DNA from 2 places in the Desulfomicrobium apsheronum genome. Region 1 is predicted to be linked to the other one. Evidence: predicted binding sites of a transcription regulator. Region 1 holds the regulator's gene; the other holds the start of a gene.

Region 1 (9,750 bases):
TCGCATTGATTGTCGTGTTCGCAGCGACCGGCTGCGCCACCATGGACCAGCAATCCAAGACCACCAAGGGCGCCGTGTACGGTGCGGGCGGAGGCGCTGTCGCAGGCGCGGTATTGGGAGGTATCATCGGCCGTGACGCCAAGGGCGCGGCCATCGGTGCCGCTGCCGGAGCAACCATCGGTGGTCTGGCCGGGGCAGGAGCCGGGCGCATGATGGACAACCAGGAAGCCGAAATGCGGCAGGCCCTGGCTCAGTCCGAAGAGGTGGCGATCCGGCGCGAGGGCGACCTCCTGGCCCTGACCCTCAAGGGGGATGTGACCTTCGACGTGGACTCCGATGTGGTTTTGCCCGGTCTGTACAACGAAATCGAACGCATCGCCCAGATTCTCGTCAAGTACCCGCAGACAACCATCGTGGTTGAAGGCCACACCGACAGCACCGGCTCCGACGCCTACAACCAGGGACTGTCCGAACGACGCGCCTGGAGCGTGCAGCGCCTGCTCACGGAACGCGGAGTAAGTCCGGCCCGGATCAGCGCCGTGGGCTACGGGGAATCCCGGCCCGTTGCCTCTAACGACAATCCCGGAGGCCGCCAGATGAACCGCCGCGTGGAAATCCGCGTCAACCCGAACTCCGGCCAGCAGACCTACTAACGGCCTACCCCTTCAGGCCTTGGCCGGATGACCGGCTCATTTCCTCATCTAATCGGTCCTGTGCTGCAAAGCCCAGGGCCGATCAACTTTTTTACGAAGCGCCAACACAGGGCAAATTCCCCGTTCTGGGCACCGATTAAAGCAGGGTCGAAAGGCAGGACGAATCTGGCCTTAGCCCCCGCAAGTACAGGGAAAAAGCACAAAAGATAGAACGCCCGCACATTCAAGGCCGAGCTATTGCACAAAAACCAACACACTGTTATGGTCTTACCAATTCGCAACATTCCGTAGAATCATCACAGATGCAGGATTGGTCCCCGGTTGCTGAGCCACGGCGTTCGCTCCCCCTCTTCGTATTCATCACTGATTCAAGCCGCTCACTCATAAGCGTTCGCAACGCCCAACCGGCATGCCCCTTGTGAAAAATCATAATCCACCACAACATTCAACAAGGAGAATTCTATGTCTTCGGAAAAAGGTGAAGTTTACAAATGTGAAGCGTGTGGTGCCGTCGTGCTCGTGCAGGAAGGCGGTGCGGGAGAACTCGTGTGCTGCGATCAGCCCATGGTCAAGCAATAGTCCTTAAGCGTCTCTCAAAACGAATAAACCCCGGTTTTCCTTGGATTTAGGAAAACCGGGGTTTGTGCTGGAGTATGAAATGGCGGAGAGGGTGGGATTCGAACCCACGTACCGGGGATTAGCCGGTAACTCGATTTCGAGTCGAGCGCGTTACGGCCGGACTTCGCTACCTCTCCGCGAGGTTTTTTGAAATTTTCTTTTCCTGGCGGCGCTGTTTGAAAAAGCCGCTCAGTTTTGCGCTGCATTCCTGTTCCAGAACCCCGCCCAGAGACCAGAAATGGTGGTTGCTCCAGGGCAGCGCCGTGCCGTCCATGCGGCTGACCAGACATCCGGCCTTGGGGTCTGCGGCGGCGTAGACCACTCCGGCCAGGCGGGCCTGGATGACCGCTCCCAGGCACATGATGCAGGGTTCAAGGGTCACCACCAGCACGGCGTCGGTCAGACGATGATTCCCCACCTTGGCGCAGGCCTCTCGCAAGGCCAGGATTTCGGCGTGGGCCGTGGGATCGTTTTCAAATATCGTTCTGTTCTCGCCCCGGCCCAGAATCTGGCCGCTGCCATCGATGACCACCGCGCCCACGGGCACGTCACCCCGCCCTTCCGCCAGATGCGCAAGCTTCAGCGCCTCGTGCATGTAGGGCTCCCAGGCCAGCAGGTCATCCGGGCCCGGCGTCGGGGAAGGCGCACAGTAGAAAGTCATGGGGGCGCTGTCAATGATCTTTGCATCCTCTTTGGACACGTTTTCAAACCGTCCTATCTGGCCTTCAGATATTCGATCCCGCCCTTGAGCAGTTCCGTGCCCAGAGTGGAAGTCTCACCCCTGGTCCAGCGCGGATGGTTGGTGGGATGATTGTAGGCCTCGGGGTGAGGCATGAGCCCGAGGATTCGGCCGGAAGGATCGGTCAGTCCGGCGATGCCAAGCGGCGAGCCATTGGGATTGGCCGGATACTCCTGGGTCACTTCCCGGGTCTGCGGATCCACGTATTGCAGGGCGATGAGATTCTGCTCCTGCAGGCGGGAGAGGGTCGTGTCGTCACCAGGAACGAGCTTGCCCTCGCCGTGACGGACGGGGACGTAAAGATAATCGAGCCCCTTGGTGAAAACGCAGGGAGACTCCGCGTTGATCTTCAGCGTCACCCAGCGGTCCTCGTACTTGGCCGAATCGTTGTGGCTGAGCGAGACCTGGCGGGTGAAGTAGGCGCCATCAAGAGCGGGAAGAAGACCCAGCTTGACCAGCAACTGAAAGCCGTTGCAGATGCCAAGGATGAGGCCGCCCGCGTCAAGGAAGCGCTTAAGCTCCTCCATGAGGGACTTGCCGCTCTTGGTCAGCATGTGCCGCCAGCGCAACGCTGCGGCCTGGGCCGAGCCGAGATCGTCGCCGTCGAGAAAACCTCCGGGCAGGATCAGAAAATTGTAGTCGGTCAAGGTGATCTTGTCCGCCGTCAGATCGGAAAAATAAGCGATGGTGGTCTGGTCCGAACCAGCCTGATCCGCCGCAAAGGCGCATTCCCGCTCGCAATTCGTACCGTAGCCGGTAATTACCAATGTTTTGACCTGAGCCATCACCCCTCCAAAATCGGCCGTAGCCGAGCTGTTTGATTAAGTACCCAAGCCCATTACAGTCCAAGCAAAACAGGCGCAAGCCTGAAAATCGCCCTTTCCGACTGTTTGCACTCGGCGTTCTTTCTGCTATTGAACCCAAGGTGTTTGCAGGACACCAGGGGCCGCTTGACAAGCAGGAAGTCCGCTGCCAAATGTTCCAGCGGACATACGGATGTCAATTTTCGGGCTGCCGACAGGTGGCCCATTTGTTTTGTGGACCATGTCTGGCCGCGCCAAGCGCGGATTCAGACCGAAGAAATATTCAGGTGAGCGAGGCAGCGATGAACACCAAATTCATTTTTGTGACCGGCGGGGTATTGTCCTCTCTGGGTAAAGGACTGGCCGCCGCATCCATCGCGGCTCTTCTAAAAGCGCGGGGGCTTCGGGTATCCATCCAGAAGCTTGACCCGTACATCAACGTCGACCCGGGCACCATGAACCCCTTCCAGCACGGCGAAGTCTACGTCACCGACGACGGAGCCGAAACGGATCTGGACCTTGGGCACTACGAGCGCTACCTCGGCACCCACTTGAGTCAGCGCAACAACTACACGTCCGGGCGCATCTACAATACCGTCATCACCAAGGAACGTCGCGGCGACTACCTGGGCGGCACGGTCCAAGTCATCCCGCACATCACCGACGAGATCAAGTCGTCCATCCTGAGCCTGGCCAGCGACGACCTGGACGTGACCCTGGTCGAGATTGGCGGCACCGTGGGCGACATCGAGGGCCTGCCCTTCCTGGAAGCCATCCGCCAGTTGCGGGCCGACCTCGGCAAGGACAACGTCCTCTACATCCACCTCACGCTGGTGCCCTACATCAAGACCGCCGGCGAGCTCAAAACCAAGCCCACCCAGCATTCCGTCAAGGAACTGCGCAGCCTTGGCATCCAGCCGGACATCATCCTCTGCCGCTCCGAAGTGGACCTTGGCGACGACATCAAACGCAAAATTTCATTGTTCTGCAACGTGGACCAGGACGCGGTCTTCACCGCCATAGACGTAAACCACATCTACGAACTGCCCCTGACCCTTTATAATGAAGGTGTTGACCAGAAAATCGCCATTCTCCTGCGACTGGCCGCCAAGAATCCGGACCTGCAGGAATGGAAGAATCTCGTCTACAACCTGCACCATCCAACGTCAGAGGTCACCATTGCCATCGTCGGCAAGTACGTGGACTTGAAGGAAGCCTACAAGAGCCTGCATGAGGCCCTGACCCATGGCGGCGTGGCCAACAACGCGGCCATCCGCTTCCTGTACGTCAATTCCGAGGAAATCACCGCCGAAAACGTGGCCGAGACCCTCGCCGAGGCCGACGGCATCCTCGTTCCCGGCGGCTTCGGCATCCGCGGCGTAGAAGGCAAGATCGCGGCCATCACCCATGCCCGCGAAAACAGGACCCCCTTCTTCGGCATCTGCCTTGGCATGCAGTGCGCGGTCATCGAGTACGCCAGAAGCGTCATGGGCCTGACCAAGGCCAACTCCGAGGAGTTCGACCTGACCACTCCGGATCCGGTCATCTATCTGATGAAGGAGTGGTTCGATTTCCGCAAGAAGTGCGTGCAACGCCGCGACATGACGAGTGAAAAAGGCGGAACCATGCGTCTTGGCGCCTACCCCTGCGTGATCGAGAAAGACACCCGCGCCTTTGAAGCCTACGGCGCGGTCGAGGTTTCGGAACGTCATCGCCACCGCTACGAATTCAACAGCGCCTACCAGAGCCGTTTCGAGGAAGCAGGGCTGACCATCAGCGGCCTGTCCCCGGACAAGAGCCTGGTTGAAATAGTGGAAATCAAGGATCATCCGTGGTTCCTGGGTTGCCAGTTCCATCCGGAATTCACCTCCACCCCCATGCAGCCACATCCGCTGTTCCGCGAATTCATTCGCGCGGCCGTGGCCAACAAGAAAGCCGAGTAACAACATGATTGACTGCTCCACCCTGGTCGCCGGCCGCCCCTTTCTCATCGCCGGACCCTGCGTGCTCGAAAGCCTGGACATGGCCATGACCGTGGCCGTCGAATTGCAGGCCATCGCGCGCGATCTGAATCTGCCGCTCATCTTCAAGAGTTCCTATGACAAGGCCAACCGCACGGCCGGAGCGAGCTTCCGCGGACCAGGGCTGGACATGGGGCTCGATTGGCTGGCCCAGATCAAGAGCCGCACCGGGCTGCCCGTGATCACGGACATCCACGAGCCGCGCCAGGCATCCCTGGTGGCCGAGGTGGCCGACGTGCTTCAGATTCCTGCCTTCCTTTGCCGCCAGACCGATCTGCTGCTCGCCGCCGCGCGCACCGAGCGCATCGTGAACATCAAGAAAGGACAGTTCATGGCACCCTGGGACATGCAGGGACCGGTGGAAAAAATCCGCTCCGAAGGATTCGAGCGCATCTGGCTGACCGAGCGCGGATCCATGTTCGGCTACAACAATCTGGTCGTGGATTTTCGCTCCCTGGTCATCATGAAGCAGTTCGGCTGCCCCGTGATCTTCGACGCCACCCACTCCGTGCAACTGCCCGGCGGACAGGGCACGTCCTCCGGCGGCCAGCGCGAGTTCGTGCCGCCGCTGGCCCGGGCTGCCGTGGCCTGCGGCTGCCAGGGCCTCTTCATGGAGATCCATCCGGACCCGGACAAGGCCCTCTGCGACGGCCCCAATTCCTGGCCCCTGGCCAAGGCACGCACCCTTCTCTCGGAGCTGGCGGCCATCTGGAGCATCCCAAATGAATGCTGAACTCCTCGCCCGGGACGTGCGTCTGATCATCCTGGACGTGGACGGGGTGCTCACCGACGGCGGCCTCTATTATGACGAATCAGGCTGCGTGATGAAACGCTTCAACGTCCAGGACGGACTGGCCATCAAGATGGCCCCGCAGGCCGGCATCGAATTCGCGGTCATCACCGGCCTTGATTCCCCGGCAGTGCGCAGGCGGGTCACGGAGCTTGGCATCAGCCATTACTATCCCGGCCATCACCGCAAGGCCCCGATCCTGCGCCGGATTTCCGAAGAGACGGGCATCCCCTTGGCGCAGATGGCCTATGTCGGTGACGACTGGGTCGATGCGGCGCCTATGTCCCTGGTCGGGCTGCCCATCGCCGTCCCCAACGCCCGCCCCGAGATATTGAAACTCGCGGCCTGGACCACCAGATCCATGGGAGGCCAGGGTGCCGTGCGCGAAGCCATAGATTTCATCCTGCGCGCCCAGGGCAAACTCGAAGCCCTTTGGCAGGACTGGGTCCGGGAATGAAGCGACTGTTGGTCGGGCTTTTGGCCCTTGTCGTTCTGGCCGGAATCGCGATGCTCGGCAAACGCCTGCTCTGGCCCGAGCGTCTGGACAATCCGTCGATCCGGAATCTGGATGTGGACCTGAGCCTCAAAGGCGTAAACCTGAGCCAGGGCAAGGACGGCAAGAAGCTCTGGAACCTGAGCGCCACCGGCGCCGACTACTCCGAAAACGGCGATGAACTGACGCTCGCCGCCCCGATCATCGTCTATTGGGGCGAAGAAGGCGGGGAACCCATCGAAGTTCGGGCGCCCAGGGGGCAGGTCTGGCAAAAAGAGGACCGGGCCAGAATGTGGGATGGGGTCAACGGCACCCAGGGCCAATACGAGATGCGCTCCGAGACCCTTGACTACACAGGACAAAACCGCACACTCGTGCTCGGCGGCACGGTTGAACTGACTGGCGAATCCATGCAGGGCCGCTCGGACACCCTGACATATTTTCTGGACACAGGGGACTTCCTGGCCCAAGGCAACGTCCAGGTCATCATGAACTGACAAGCGGGTTACCAAATGCGTTCACTCATAATTCTTCTCTTCCTCGCCTGTGCGACGCCTCTCTGGGCGGCCGAGACCGTCCCGGTCAAGATCACTTCCGACACCATGACCTACACCCAGAAAGGGGACCAAGTGATTTTCACCGGCTCCGTGTATGTCATTCGTCAGGACATCCAGCTCTGGTCCGACACGCTGACCGTGCTGCTGGAAAAAAAGGATGGCGCCAAGAACGCCACCCAGAGCGTGCCTGACGAGCAGGGAGCCATCAAGAAAATCATCGCCAAGGGCAACGTGCGCATAAAAGCGGACAAGGGCCGCACCGGCACCTGCGGAAAGGCCACCTACGAAGCCGACAAGGACCTACTGACCATGGAAGACAGCCCCATGCTCATGGAAGGCGCCAACAAGATCCAAGGCGAGGTCATAAAGCTCTACATCAAGGAAAACCGCAGCGAGGTCCTGGGCGGCAAGGGACGGGTCGAGGCCATCTTCAACACTCCCGCCGGCAACCAGGGGCTTGGGCAGTGACCACCCTGACCGGTCAGAATCTGGCCAAGCGTTACGGAGCCAGGGATGTCGTGCACGACATCGAGCTTGACGTGAGCCAGGGCGAAGTGGTTGGCGTCCTGGGGCCCAACGGGGCAGGCAAGACGACCACCTTCTACATGCTCGCGGGCATCGTGCGGCCCACGCGGGGACAGGTCCTCCTGGACGGCCAGGACATAACCCGCTGGCCCCTGCACAAAAGGGCCCGCGCGGGCATGAGCTACCTGCCGCAGGAAAGCTCAATCTTTCGCAAACTGACCGTGCGTCAGAACCTGCAACTGATTCTCGAATATTCGGGATTCTCACGCGACGAGCAAAAGCACACGGCGGACAGGCTGCTCGATGAACTGGGGATCACCCGCCTTGAAGGACAGCTGGCCGCCTTTCTGTCCGGCGGAGAACGCCGCAGGCTGGAAATTGCCCGCGCCCTGATCCAGAATCCAAAATTCATCCTCCTGGACGAACCCTTCGCCGGCATCGATCCCCTGGCCGTGGACGACATCCAGGCCATCATCCGGGACCTTCGCGACAAGAACATCGGCGTGCTCATCTCCGACCACAATGTTCGCGAAACGCTCCAGATCTGCGACCGTGCGTACCTTGTCCACGACGGCCGCATCATCCTGAACGGCAGCCCGGAAGAGATCGTCGCCGACCCGGGTGCGCGCAAGGTTTACCTCGGTGAAGGATTCAGCCTCTAGCGGACACGATTTTCCAAGGATTGCCAGGACCTAAGCTTTATGGCAGATTCGTTACTGGGTAGTTTTTTAGCCTGCAATCCTCTGACACGGTGAAACCAAATCAATTATGGGCCTTGAACTCCGACAAAACCTCAAGCTGACGCAGCAGCTGGTCATGACACCGCAGCTGCAGCAGGCCATCAAGCTGCTTCAGCTCTCCAGATTCGAGCTTCTCGAAGCCGTTCAGCAGGAGTTGCTTGAGAACCCCATGCTTGAGGAGGGGGTCAAGGAAATTTCAGAAGAGCACGAAATCCAGGCTCCGGCAGAAACACGCCCGGAAACTTCCTACGAAGACGCGGAGCTGATGCGCAACGCGGACTGGGAAAACTACCTCGGCGATTTTTCAAGCACCGCCAAGCAAGTGCAGTTCAAGGAGACCGAGGCCCTTGAGGAGATGATGTCCTACGAGGCCAGGCTCTCGGGCAAGCCTTCCCTGGATGGTCATCTGCTGTGGCAGCTCTGTCTGTCCAACATCACCGAAGAAGAGGAGATGATCGGCGAGGCCATCATCGGCAACCTCGATTCCCAGGGCTACCTGATGAGCACCGCCGAGGACATCGCCTCCGAGACGCTCTCTCCCCTGGCCCTGGTGGAGTCCATGCTGCATCGTCTGCAGCGCTTCGATCCCGTGGGCGTGGCCGCGCGCTCTCCTCGGGAATGCCTGCTCATCCAGCTGGAAATGCTGGGCCAGGACGATCCCATCCTGATCTCCCTGGTGGGGGAACATCTCGAAGACATCGAAAAGCGCCGCTACAAACCGCTCCTGCGCAAGTTCAAGATCCAGATGGAGGATCTCAAGGCCTATCTGGACATAATCCAGTCCCTGGACCCCATGCCGGGCGCCAGTTACGGCAGCGAGAGCACCATATATGTCAGCCCGGATGTTTTCGTGTACGAATACGAAGGGGATTTCGTCATCGTCATGAACGACGACGGCCTGCCCAAGTTGCAGCTCAGCCCGTACTACATGGACGACATGCACCTGGCCGTCAAAGGCCCGGACCGTGAATATCTGCACGACAAGATGCGCTCCGCCATGTGGCTCATGAAGAGCTTGCACCAAAGGCAAAGAACATTATATAAAGTGGTTGAAAGCATTGTCAGGTTTCAGCGGGGCTTTTTTGAACACGGGGTGACCAAGCTCAAACCGCTCATCCTCAAGGATGTAGCCGATGACATCGAAATGCACGAGTCCACGGTCAGCCGGATCACCACGAACAAATACGTGGCCACCCCGCACGGCATCATGGAACTGAAATTTTTCTTCAATTCCGCGCTGGAAATGGATGATGGAACCCAGGTCGGATCCGAATCGGTCAAGGCCATCATAAAGAAAATGGTCAGCGAGGAAGACCCGAAGCACCCCTACAGCGATGAAAAAATCGCTTCGGTGCTGAAGGAACGGCTGGATGTGAACATCGCCCGGCGAACAGTGGCCAAATATCGCGCGGTGCTGGGGATCGATTCCTCATCAAAGCGAAAACAGGTTTTTTGATATCCCGCCCTTTGGGCCGCCCCTTTCGGACGGCAAAAAGGGCTGACCCTCAACAATCGAGGAGGCTTCCATGAGGATTACCTTCAATTTCAAAAACTTCGATCCTTCCGACCATCTGCGCAAATACGCCAAGGACCGCTTCGGCAAGCTCGCCAAATTCATGGCCGGCACCCCCGACGCTGAGCTGCAGGTCAATCTCGAAGTGGAGAAATTCCGGCATGTCGCCGATATAGTGCTGACTGGAAAGAACGTGCATATCTCCGCCCGCGAAGACAGCGAGGACATGTACTCCACCGTCGACCTCGTCTGGGACAAGCTTGAAGCCCAGATGCGCAAGACCCGCGATAAGGACAAG
Region 2 (9,750 bases), on a different contig from region 1:
TAAAAGCCTGGAGTCCCTGCCTTGCGTCGATTGTCCATTGTCGAGCACAAGGGTCCTCACGCTTTGAGGAATTAACGGAATTTTTTTGGAAAGCAGGGAATCGGATGAAAATGGGTGTTTTTGCGGGTTGACAGAATGGATGTTTTCGGATGTGTAAATGGACATGATTACTGCCGACACCCTGAACATCACCCATGAACTCCTTGGGCTTATTGCAGAGATCGACGAATTCAAAGGCGCTTGGAAGGCCCTTGGTTCGCTAGCGCCGGAAAGGCTTCTCGCCTTGCGCTGGGTTGCGACCATTGAAAGCATAGGCTCTTCCACGCGCATCGAGGGCAGCAAGCTCTCCGACAGTGCGGTGGAAAAACTGCTGGCAAATCTTTCCATCCGCTCCTTTGCCACGCGCGATGAACAGGAAGTGGCGGGATATGCGGAGACAATGGAGCAAATTTTTCAGTCCTGGGAACACATTCCCCTGACTGAAAACTACATTCGCCAACTGCACCGGGACGTGCTGCGCCACAGCGATAAAGACGAACGCCATCGAGGCAATTACAAAACATCCCCGAACAACGTCGCCGCCTTTGATGAGAAGGGGCAACAAATAGGTATCGTTTTTGAAACAGCCGCTCCCTTTGATACTCCTCGCCTCATGCGTGATTTGGTCGAGTGGACAAATCACGCACTGGAAACCAAAAAGCTGCATCCTTTGTTGGTCATGGGTGTCTTTGCCGTAACTTTTCTGGCGATCCATCCATTTCAAGATGGTAATGGGCGCTTATCACGCATTCTGACCACGCTTCTTCTGCTACGCTGCGGTTATTCATACACGCCGTACAGTTCGCTTGAAAGCGTTATCGAGAACAGCAAGGAAGGCTATTACCTTGCCCTGCGTCAGACGCAAACAACCATTCGCACAGAGAACCCCAACTGGCAGCCCTGGATTCTGTTTTTTTTACGTGCCCTGCATCAACAAATGAAAAGGTTGGAAAAGAAGCTAGAGAAAGAGCATCTGCTGCTGGCCGCGTTGCCGGAACTTTCCCTGCGTATTTTGGAACACGCCCGCGAACATGGTCGGGTCACGCTGAAAGAAATGGTCATCCTGACAGGGGTCAGCCGGAACACCTTGAAAGATCATTTCCGCAAGCTGGTGCAGAACAGGCATCTTGTCATGCAGGGGCAAGGCCGGGGGGTGTGGTATAGGCTTGGCTGAAATAGCAGGGTTACACGATTTGAATGGACGGAAAGAAAAAGCCCCGTGCTTTCGCGCGGGGCCTAGGGGGTGTTTCCCGGAACCTCCGGGGGGCGGGAGCGTGTCCCGATTTTGTGCTGATGTGGCGTCCCCAAGGGGATTTGAACCCCTGTTATCGGCGTGAAAGGCCGGTGTCCTGGACCTAGCTAGACGATGGGGACGCATGGTGGCTGGGCGACTTAGATTCGAACTAAGATTGACGGAGTCAGAGTCCGCTGTCCTACCGTTGAACGATCGCCCAGCAGCGAAAAGTCTCATTAGGGAAAGAGGTCCGGGCTGTCAAGATCGGAAAAACGGCGACTCTTACCAGGAACCGCCCGGGGCAAGATTTGGGCTGTAAATGGTTTTGAGGACAAGGATGTCGGAGTCCGAAAAGATGCTGTTTTTTTCTTCCTGCGCCTGTCTGGAGTTGAGGACCGTGTCGACGGTTGCCTTCGGGTGGGTCATGATGCCCAGGGCGTGCATGAGTTCGTGGCGGACGATCCAGAGCTTCTGGCCGCCCGAGGTCTGAAAGTTCAGATGCAGGGCGATGTCCGCCTTTCTGATGACCCCGTTATTCGAGGCCAGTAGCGTGAAGCCCCGGATGAGATCTCCTATCTCCTGCCAGCCCGCCATGCCCTGGGCGCTTTTGCTCACTGTCGCCTGCCATTCTTCCTTTGAGTCGGTCAGAAAAAAACGGACGTTGGCCTGGTTCATGGAAGAGACCTGTTTGAAGGACAGCTGGGGGATGATGCGTCGCACTTCGTTCACGACGGTATCAATATAATATTGTCCTTCAAGGCGATCCTTGCCGCCGATCCAGAAGAGCACCGGTTCCTCAAAGCGCGTGATTTTGCCGCTTGGGATGTAGTCGCGCAGGACCGCGTCCGTGTCTGCCCGAACCTGCGTGGGCAGGAACAGCAGGGCAATGATGACAAGAAAGAGCGCGTGTCTGTTCATTCGTCCTCCGGGATTTCGAGGTCCGGGCGGAAATGCCTGACGTAGGCTCGGTAGCAGGACGTCACGGGCGAAGACGGGTCCATGCAGGGCAAAAGGTTGCCGAGGATGTCGGGTTTGGGGGGCTCGGGGCGGGGCGGAAATTTTGGGAGCAAGGATTGATCCAGGGCTGGTCGGCCGGCCATGAGCTCGATCTGCACCTTCTGAAAATAGGCGTTGCCCAGAAAGCCGTTGGCCTTGTCCAGGATATTTTGCGCGAAATAGGAAAATTCCTGCATGACCATGGAGTTGGTCGCGCCAAGAAGCATGGTGGTTTTACGGTGTCCCAGGGGGCGGATCATTTCGGCGATTTCCGCCCCGAGAATTTCGGGCCAGTGTCTCCACAACCGGGCAATGGCCAGCTCCAGGGCGGCCTCCGGCGTGCCGAGGACCGTGCCGAGCGCCTCGGACGCGGAGCGGACTTTCTTTTGTCTTTGATGCATCTTTATTAAGTAACCGTCTTGCCGGTGCCAGGCAAGACTGGTTCTTGACCTTTGCACGGCGGGCATGTAGGCGTGCCTATATCAGGATATCTTGATATATAAAAATAACCACATGCGCCACTCATGAAACTACTGACCCAGACCAAGGCCCTGGCCGATGAAACCAGGCTTCGCCTCATCGGCGTGCTCGCCGCCCACGAGCTCAACGTGGGTGAGATCGTGCAGGTTCTGGACATGGGCCAGTCGCGTATCTCGCGGCATCTGAAAATCCTCATGGACGCCGGGCTGGTGGCTTGCCAACGCCATGGCTTGTGGGCCTTCTACTCGTCTTCATCGGCCAACGGCTCTCGCGCATTGCTTGCGGCCGTGCTGGAAGGACTCAAGGATTTGCCCGAGCACCGTCAGGATTTGGACCGCGCCGCACAGGTCCTGAACGATCGCCGTCGCTCAACGACCCACTTTTTTGACGGCATCGCTTCGGACTGGAACCGCCTGAGCCGCGAAATGCTCGGCGATTTCGCGCTTGGGCCGGCCATCATGAAGCGCCTTGCCGCCGCCGAGACGCAGCGGGGTACTGTGGTCGATCTGGGGTGCGGCCCAGGCCTTCTGCTTGGGCATCTGGCCGGAGCAGCGGGATGCGTCATCGGCGTGGACAACTCTGCGCGCATGCTCGACGCGGCGGCCAAGCTCCTGCCCGAGGGGCTTGAGGTCAGCCTGCGCATCGGCGACCTCGAACATCTGCCCCTGCGCGACGGAGAAGCGGACGCGGCCATAATGTCGCTGGTGCTGCACCATCTGGCCGCGCCCCAGGACGGCATCGCCGAGATGGGCCGGGTGGTCCGCCCCGGAGGACAGGCGGTGCTGGTGGATTTTCTGCTGCACGACAACGAAACCCTGCGCACGCGCTACGGCGACCGCTGGCTCGGTTTTTCCCCGGACGACCTGCAGTCGTGGATGGAGAAGGCCGGGTTCCAGGAGCTGAGCTGCGAGCGACACCCCGTCAATCTGGGGCTGACCCTCATGGTCATCACCGCCCGCCGGGAAGAATTTTCAGTTTAACATCAGGTGGCCACGGCCACAGCCAAGGAAAGGAGATACCATGACGTTACCCATTGACCCAAAGCTTGATCACAAGGTCGCCGACATGAGTCTGGCCGATTGGGGATCCAAGGAAATGCAGCTGTCCGAACGCGAAATGCCCGGACTTATGGCGCTCATCGACAAGTACGGCAGCGAAAAGCCCCTGAAGGGCCTGCGCGTGACCGGCAGCCTGCACATGACCATCCAGACGGCCATGCTCATCAAGACCCTGCACGCTCTGGGAGCGGATGTGCGCTGGGCCTCCTGCAACATTTTTTCCACCCAGGACCATGCTGCGGCCGCCATTGTCGAGCAGGGCCTGGCCAAGGTTTTCGCCTGGAAGGGCGAGACCCTGGAAGATTACTGGTGGTGCACGGAGATGGCCCTGACCTGGCCCGACGGCACTGGTCCGGACCTCATCGTCGATGACGGCGGGGATGCGACCCTGCTCGTGCACGAAGGCGTGAAGGTCGAGAAGGATCCGTCCCTGCTCTCTCGGACCACGGACAACAAGGAATTCCGCTGCGTGCTCGACCGGCTCATCGTCAGCGCCAAGGCCGATCCCCAGAAGTGGACGAAGATCGCCGCCCGCATCCGTGGCGTGTCCGAGGAGACCACCACCGGCGTGCATCGCCTCTATCAGATGGCCAAGAACGGCGAGCTGCTTTTCCCGGTCTTCAACGTCAACGACTCCGTAACCAAGTCCAAGTTCGACAACCTCTACGGTTGCCGCGAATCCCTGGCCGACGGCATCAAGCGGGCCACGGACATCATGGTCGCGGGCAAGGTCGTGCTGGTCTGCGGCTACGGCGACGTAGGCAAGGGCTGCGCCCAGTCCATGCGCGGCTTCGGTGCGCGCGTGCTCATCACCGAGGTTGACCCCATCTGCGCGCTGCAGGCGGCCATGGAAGGCTACGAGGTCACGACCATGGTCAAGGGTTGCCAGGAAGCGGACATCTTCGTCACGGCCACCGGCAATTACCATGTCGTGCGCGGCGAGCACATGCTGACCATGAAGGACGAGGCCATCATCTGCAACATCGGCCACTTCGACAACGAGATCGACATGGGCTTCCTGGAAGATACCCCGGGCTGCACCAAGGTCACGGTCAAGCCGCAGGTGGACAAATGGACCCTGCCTTCCGGCAAGAGCCTCATCATCCTGGCCGAAGGCCGGCTGGTGAACCTGGGTTGCGCCACCGGCCACCCCAGCTTCGTCATGTCCAACTCCTTCACCAACCAGGTTCTGGCCCAGCTCGATCTGGCCAAGAACGATTATCCCCCGCAGGTCATGATTCTGCCCAAGATTCTGGACGAGGAAGTGGCCCGCCTGCATCTGGCGCGTCTGGGCGTGGAGCTTGAGACCCTGTCCACGGAGCAGGCCGATTACATCGGAGTGCCCGTGACCGGTCCGTACAAGCCCGATCATTACCGCTATTAACAACCTCCCCATGCAAGAAGGAGATTTTTCATGATTCTCAATGCCGATCATTATCTGTTTACGTCCGAGTCCGTGACCGAGGGACACCCCGATAAAATCGCGGACCAGATCTCCGACGCCGTGCTGGACTGCCTGCTGGCCCAGGATCCCCGCTCCCGCGTGGCCTGCGAGACCCTGGTCACCACCGGCATGGCCGTCATCGCCGGTGAGATCACGACCGAAGCCTATGCCGACCTGCCCGAGATTGTGCGCTCCACGGTGCGCGAGATCGGTTATGTCAGCTCCGACATGGGCTTTGACGCCAACACCTGCGCGGTGCTGTCCTCCATCGACAAGCAGTCCCCGGACATCGCCATGGGCGTTGACCGCGCCAAGCCCGAGGATCAGGGCGCCGGCGACCAGGGCATGATGTTCGGATACGCCACCACGGAGACGAGCGCGCTCATGCCCGCGCCCATCTACTACGCCCACGGCCTGAGTCGCCGTCTGGCGGAGGTGCGCAAGTCCGGCATCCTGAATTTCCTGCGTCCCGACGGCAAGACCCAGGTCTCCGTCGAGTACCGCAAGGGCAAGCCCGTGCGCATCGACAACGTGGTCGTCTCCTCCCAGCACACCCCCGAGGTGACCTACGAGGAAATCGTCGAGGGCATCAAGCGCGAGGTCATCGCCAAGGTCATGCCCGCGGACATGATGGACGCGAACACCCGCATCTACATCAACACCACGGGCCGTTTCGTGGCTGGTGGCCCCCTGGCCGACTGCGGCCTGACCGGACGCAAGATCATCAACGACACCTACGGCGGCATGGGCAACCACGGCGGCGGCGCCTTCTCGGGCAAGGATCCGTCCAAGGTCGACCGCTCCGGCGCCTACATGGCCCGTTACGTGGCCAAGAACATCGTGGCCGCGGGCCTGGCGGGCACCTGCGAAGTGCAGATCGCCTACGCCATCGGCGTGGCCGAGCCGGTTTCCGTGCTGGTCACCACCGGGGGCACGGGCGTCGTCCCGGATGAGGTCCTGACCAAGGCCGTGCGCACGGTCTTCGACCTGCGCCCCTACTACATCATCAAAAGACTCAACCTGATCCAGCCCATCTACAGGAAGAGCGCCTGCTACGGCCATTTCGGCCGCGAGGATTTCATCTTCCCCTGGGAAGTTACCGATGCCGTCGCGGACCTGAAGACCGCCGCCAAGGTTTAGACCGGGCCTGATTCATCATGCGGGGCGGAAGGGAACATCTCCTTTCCGCCCTTCTTTGTTTTCATGCGCTCTTGACCGAGCCTGCCGAGAGGGACAAGAAAAGCCATGTCCTCGTCCACAAAGAATCCCGCTACGCGCACGCCCACGGACGCCATCCTCGAGAGCATCTCCGACGGGGTGTTCACCGTCGATCTTGAGTGGCGCGTCACGTCCTTCAATCGCGCCGCCGAAGAGATCACCGGAGTGCCCCGCTCCGAGGCCATCGGACGCCTGTGCTCCGAGGTCTTCCGTTCCAGCCTGTGCGGCGACAACTGCCCCCTGCAGGATACGCTTGCGAGCGGCAGGCCGCGCATCGGCACCTGCGGATATATCATCACGGCGCAAGGGGAACGCATCCCCATCAGCGTGTCCACGGCGGTGTTCCGCGACGAGAACGGCCAGGTCATGGGCGGAGCCGAAACATTCCGCGATCTTTCGGAAATCGACGCATTGAAGCGCGAACTTGAAGGCCGCTACCATGTCGGCGAGCTCTTCAGCCGCAGTCCGCGCATGCACAAGCTCTTCTCCATGCTGCCGGCCATCGCCGCCAGCCCCAGCACGGTCCTGCTCACCGGGGAAACCGGCACCGGCAAGGAACTCTTCGCCCGCACCATCCATTCCCTGAGCGCTCATGCCGGTGGACCTTTCATCGCCGTCAACTGCGCGGCTCTGCCGGATACATTGCTTGAGTCCGAACTCTTCGGGGTCAAGGCCGGGGCTTACACCGGGGCAAACCGCGACCGGCTGGGCCGTTTTGCCCAGGCCCGGGGCGGGACGATTTTTCTGGATGAGATCGGGGAAATCAGTCCGGCCCTGCAGGTGCGGCTGTTGCGCGTATTGCAGGAGCGCACCTTCGAACCGCTGGGGTCCTCCAGGACCGAATCCACCGACGCCCGAGTCATTGTGGCCACCAATCGCAATCTGGCGGAGCTGATTCGGGCCGGTGATTTCCGCGAGGACCTCTATTACCGCATCAATGTCATCCGGCTGGAGTTGCCCCCTTTGCGTGAGCGCAAGGACGATCTGCCGCTGCTGGTGGAGCAGTTCATCCGCCGCCTGAACCGCATCCAGGGGCGCACGGTCACGGGCATCAGCACCGAGGCCCTGTCCCTGCTCATGGCGCATGACTGGCCGGGCAACATCCGGGAGCTTGAGAACTGCATCGAGAGGGCCTTTGTGCTTTGCGGCGAAGGGCGTATCGACATCGACCACCTGCCGGACGAATTGACCCTGCTGGCCCCTCGTGGACACTTCGGCGAGGGCCGCGCCATGCACGACATGCTCGACAGGCAGGCCATTCACGCGGCTCTGGAGCGCAACGACTTCAATCGCCTGGCAGCGGCACGCGAGCTGGGCATCCACAAAACCACGCTCTTTCGGCGCATGAAGCGCCTCGGCATGGCCTTGCCCGAACGCGACGGCCGATCCTCCCCGAAAGAGTAGCCATGGTGCTACTCATTTGTTCCCTTGTGGTGCGTTTGCGCCCCTCCATGTTTTTTCTTTTTCGCATGATATTCTTTATTATCAGTGTATTATCCGTTTTTCATATGCGTCCGTCCGGCGGCACGCCTCATGCTTCGCAAGAGGGAAAGAGGAGCCATAATGTCGCGCATTGCCTTGCATCAATGGCAGGATCGTATCGCGCCGGTCTTTGACGTCGGCGGGCGCATCCTTGTGTTGGCCGAAGGGGGCCGTAAGCGGGAAGAGCATGTCCTGTCGCGCGGCGAGCCTTTGCACAGGGCCGAGGACCTGCTTCGTCTGGATGTTGGGACGCTCATTTGCGGGGCCATTTCCAGGCCCATGCAAGAAGCCCTTGCGGCCGGAGGAATCAAGGTTGTCGGTTTCGTGACCGGTGATCTGGAACGGGTCATCACGGCCTGGGAGCGTGGCGATCTGGATGAAAGATTTGACATGCCCGGCTGCCGAGGCAGGGGCTTTGGACGTCAAAGGGGCATGCAGCAGTCACGCAGGGCAGATCCGGAACCATTCCCGGCAAGGCCGGGCTCGGGCCCTCGGAGCCCTGAGGGCTGGGCGGAGGGGGCGCCGGGCGGCGCGCGAATCCGCAACAGGCGAGGCAGGGATTTGCGTGGCGATCCGGAGAAGGATTCGGGCAAGGGCGGTTCGTCCGCCGTTTGAAAAAAATTGAACAACTAACCGCGTATCGTGGAGTAACTGAATGGAGAATATGGAAAACAGCGCCCCCAGGGCCAGTACGTGCGATTCATGCAAGGATTCCAGCTGCTCGGCGGCCAAGCGCGAGCTGGGTGAGAACGATCAGGATTTCGAGGACCGTCGGGCCCTGCAATCCCGGCTGTGCCATATCGGGCACAAGATCATGGTCATGTCCGGCAAGGGCGGCGTGGGCAAGAGCACCGTGGCCGTAAACCTGGCCATGGGACTCATGCTCGCGGGCAAGAAGGTCGGACTCCTCGATGTCGACATCCATGGCCCCAGCGTGCCGACCATGCTCGGCCTGGAAGGGGCGAACATCGAAGCCGGTCCCGACGGCCTCGTCCCGGTGGAGCTTGGGCACCTCAAGGTCATGTCCATGGGCTTTCTGTTGCGCAATCCCGACGACGCGGTCATCTGGCGCGGTCCGGTCAAGGGCAACGTCATCAAGCAATTTCTGAAGGACGTGGCCTGGGGCGATCTGGATTACCTGATCATCGACGCGCCTCCCGGCACCGGCGACGAGCCCCTGTCCATCTGTCAGCTCATCAACCCCATCGACGGAGCCGTGGTGGTGACCACGCCGCAGCGCGTGGCGGCCATGGACGTGCGCAAGTCCATCACTTTCTGCGCGCAGGTCGGCATGAAGGTGCTGGGCGTGGTCGAGAACATGAGCGGATTCGTGTGTCCCAAGTGCGGAGAATTGACCCATATCCTGCGTTCCGGCGGCGGACGGCTCATGGCCGAGGACATGGGCGTTCCCTTTCTCGGTTCCATCCCCATCGATCCGATGGTGGCCGAAGCCGGTGACATGGGGCAGGCGTTTGTCATGCACCATGCCGCAAGCCCGACGGCGGAACTCATGCGCAGTGTTGTCGCGCCGCTTTTGGAGCTGCCAACCGTCAAACAGGATGCCTGATCACGGAGATTCATCATGCACAAGACCGTGCTGACGGTGCTGGTCGACAATCAGGCCGGCTTCGGATGTCTGGCGGAGCATGGCTTCGCCTTGTGGATAGAGCATGGCGACGGGCACATCTTGCTCGACACCGGCCAGGGCACCGCCCTGGCCGAAAACGTCCATGCGCTTGGGATCGATCTGGGCCGCACCGACGCGCTGGTCCTGAGCCATGGCCATTACGATCATACCG

What was found. The regulator sigma-54, encoded in region 1, starts transcription at its own class of promoters, with help from an activator protein. The targets are predictions, from matches to a motif close to CTGGCACGGNNNNTGCTT.
Region 2: the regulator sigma-54 is predicted to act here: its motif matches at 7,991-8,008, upstream of BMZ40_RS10775 (NifB/NifX family molybdenum-iron cluster-binding protein).

Annotation. Positions count from the first base shown of each region.
Region 1 is NZ_FORX01000006.1:83,246-92,995, reverse strand. Features, by position in the region: gene BMZ40_RS08240 (YiaD family glycine zipper/OmpA-like lipoprotein) at 1-653, shown strand, start outside; gene BMZ40_RS08235 (desulfoferrodoxin FeS4 iron-binding domain-containing protein) at 1,116-1,232, shown strand; tRNA gene BMZ40_RS08230 (tRNA-Ser) at 1,313-1,408, opposite strand; gene tadA (tRNA adenosine(34) deaminase TadA) at 1,399-1,971, opposite strand; gene BMZ40_RS08220 (phosphoribosylformylglycinamidine synthase subunit PurQ) at 1,986-2,795, opposite strand; gene BMZ40_RS08215 (CTP synthase) at 3,116-4,756, shown strand; gene kdsA (3-deoxy-8-phosphooctulonate synthase) at 4,761-5,567, shown strand; gene BMZ40_RS08205 (KdsC family phosphatase) at 5,557-6,081, shown strand; gene lptC (LPS export ABC transporter periplasmic protein LptC) at 6,078-6,614, shown strand; gene BMZ40_RS08195 (LptA/OstA family protein) at 6,630-7,142, shown strand; gene lptB (LPS export ABC transporter ATP-binding protein) at 7,139-7,861, shown strand; gene rpoN (RNA polymerase factor sigma-54) at 7,968-9,395, shown strand; gene hpf (ribosome hibernation-promoting factor, HPF/YfiA family) at 9,466-9,750, shown strand, end outside.
Region 2 is NZ_FORX01000010.1:56,400-66,149, reverse strand. Features, by position in the region: gene BMZ40_RS10820 (Fic family protein) at 158-1,213, shown strand; tRNA gene BMZ40_RS10815 (tRNA-Glu) at 1,336-1,413, opposite strand; tRNA gene BMZ40_RS10810 (tRNA-Gln) at 1,420-1,493, opposite strand; gene BMZ40_RS10805 (DUF2927 domain-containing protein) at 1,556-2,191, opposite strand; gene BMZ40_RS10800 (DciA family protein) at 2,188-2,670, opposite strand; gene BMZ40_RS10795 (ArsR/SmtB family transcription factor) at 2,794-3,729, shown strand; gene ahcY (adenosylhomocysteinase) at 3,770-5,191, shown strand; gene metK (methionine adenosyltransferase) at 5,222-6,391, shown strand; gene BMZ40_RS10780 (sigma-54 interaction domain-containing protein) at 6,497-7,873, shown strand; gene BMZ40_RS10775 (NifB/NifX family molybdenum-iron cluster-binding protein) at 8,033-8,566, shown strand; gene BMZ40_RS10770 (Mrp/NBP35 family ATP-binding protein) at 8,607-9,518, shown strand; gene BMZ40_RS10765 (MBL fold metallo-hydrolase) at 9,534-9,750, shown strand, end outside.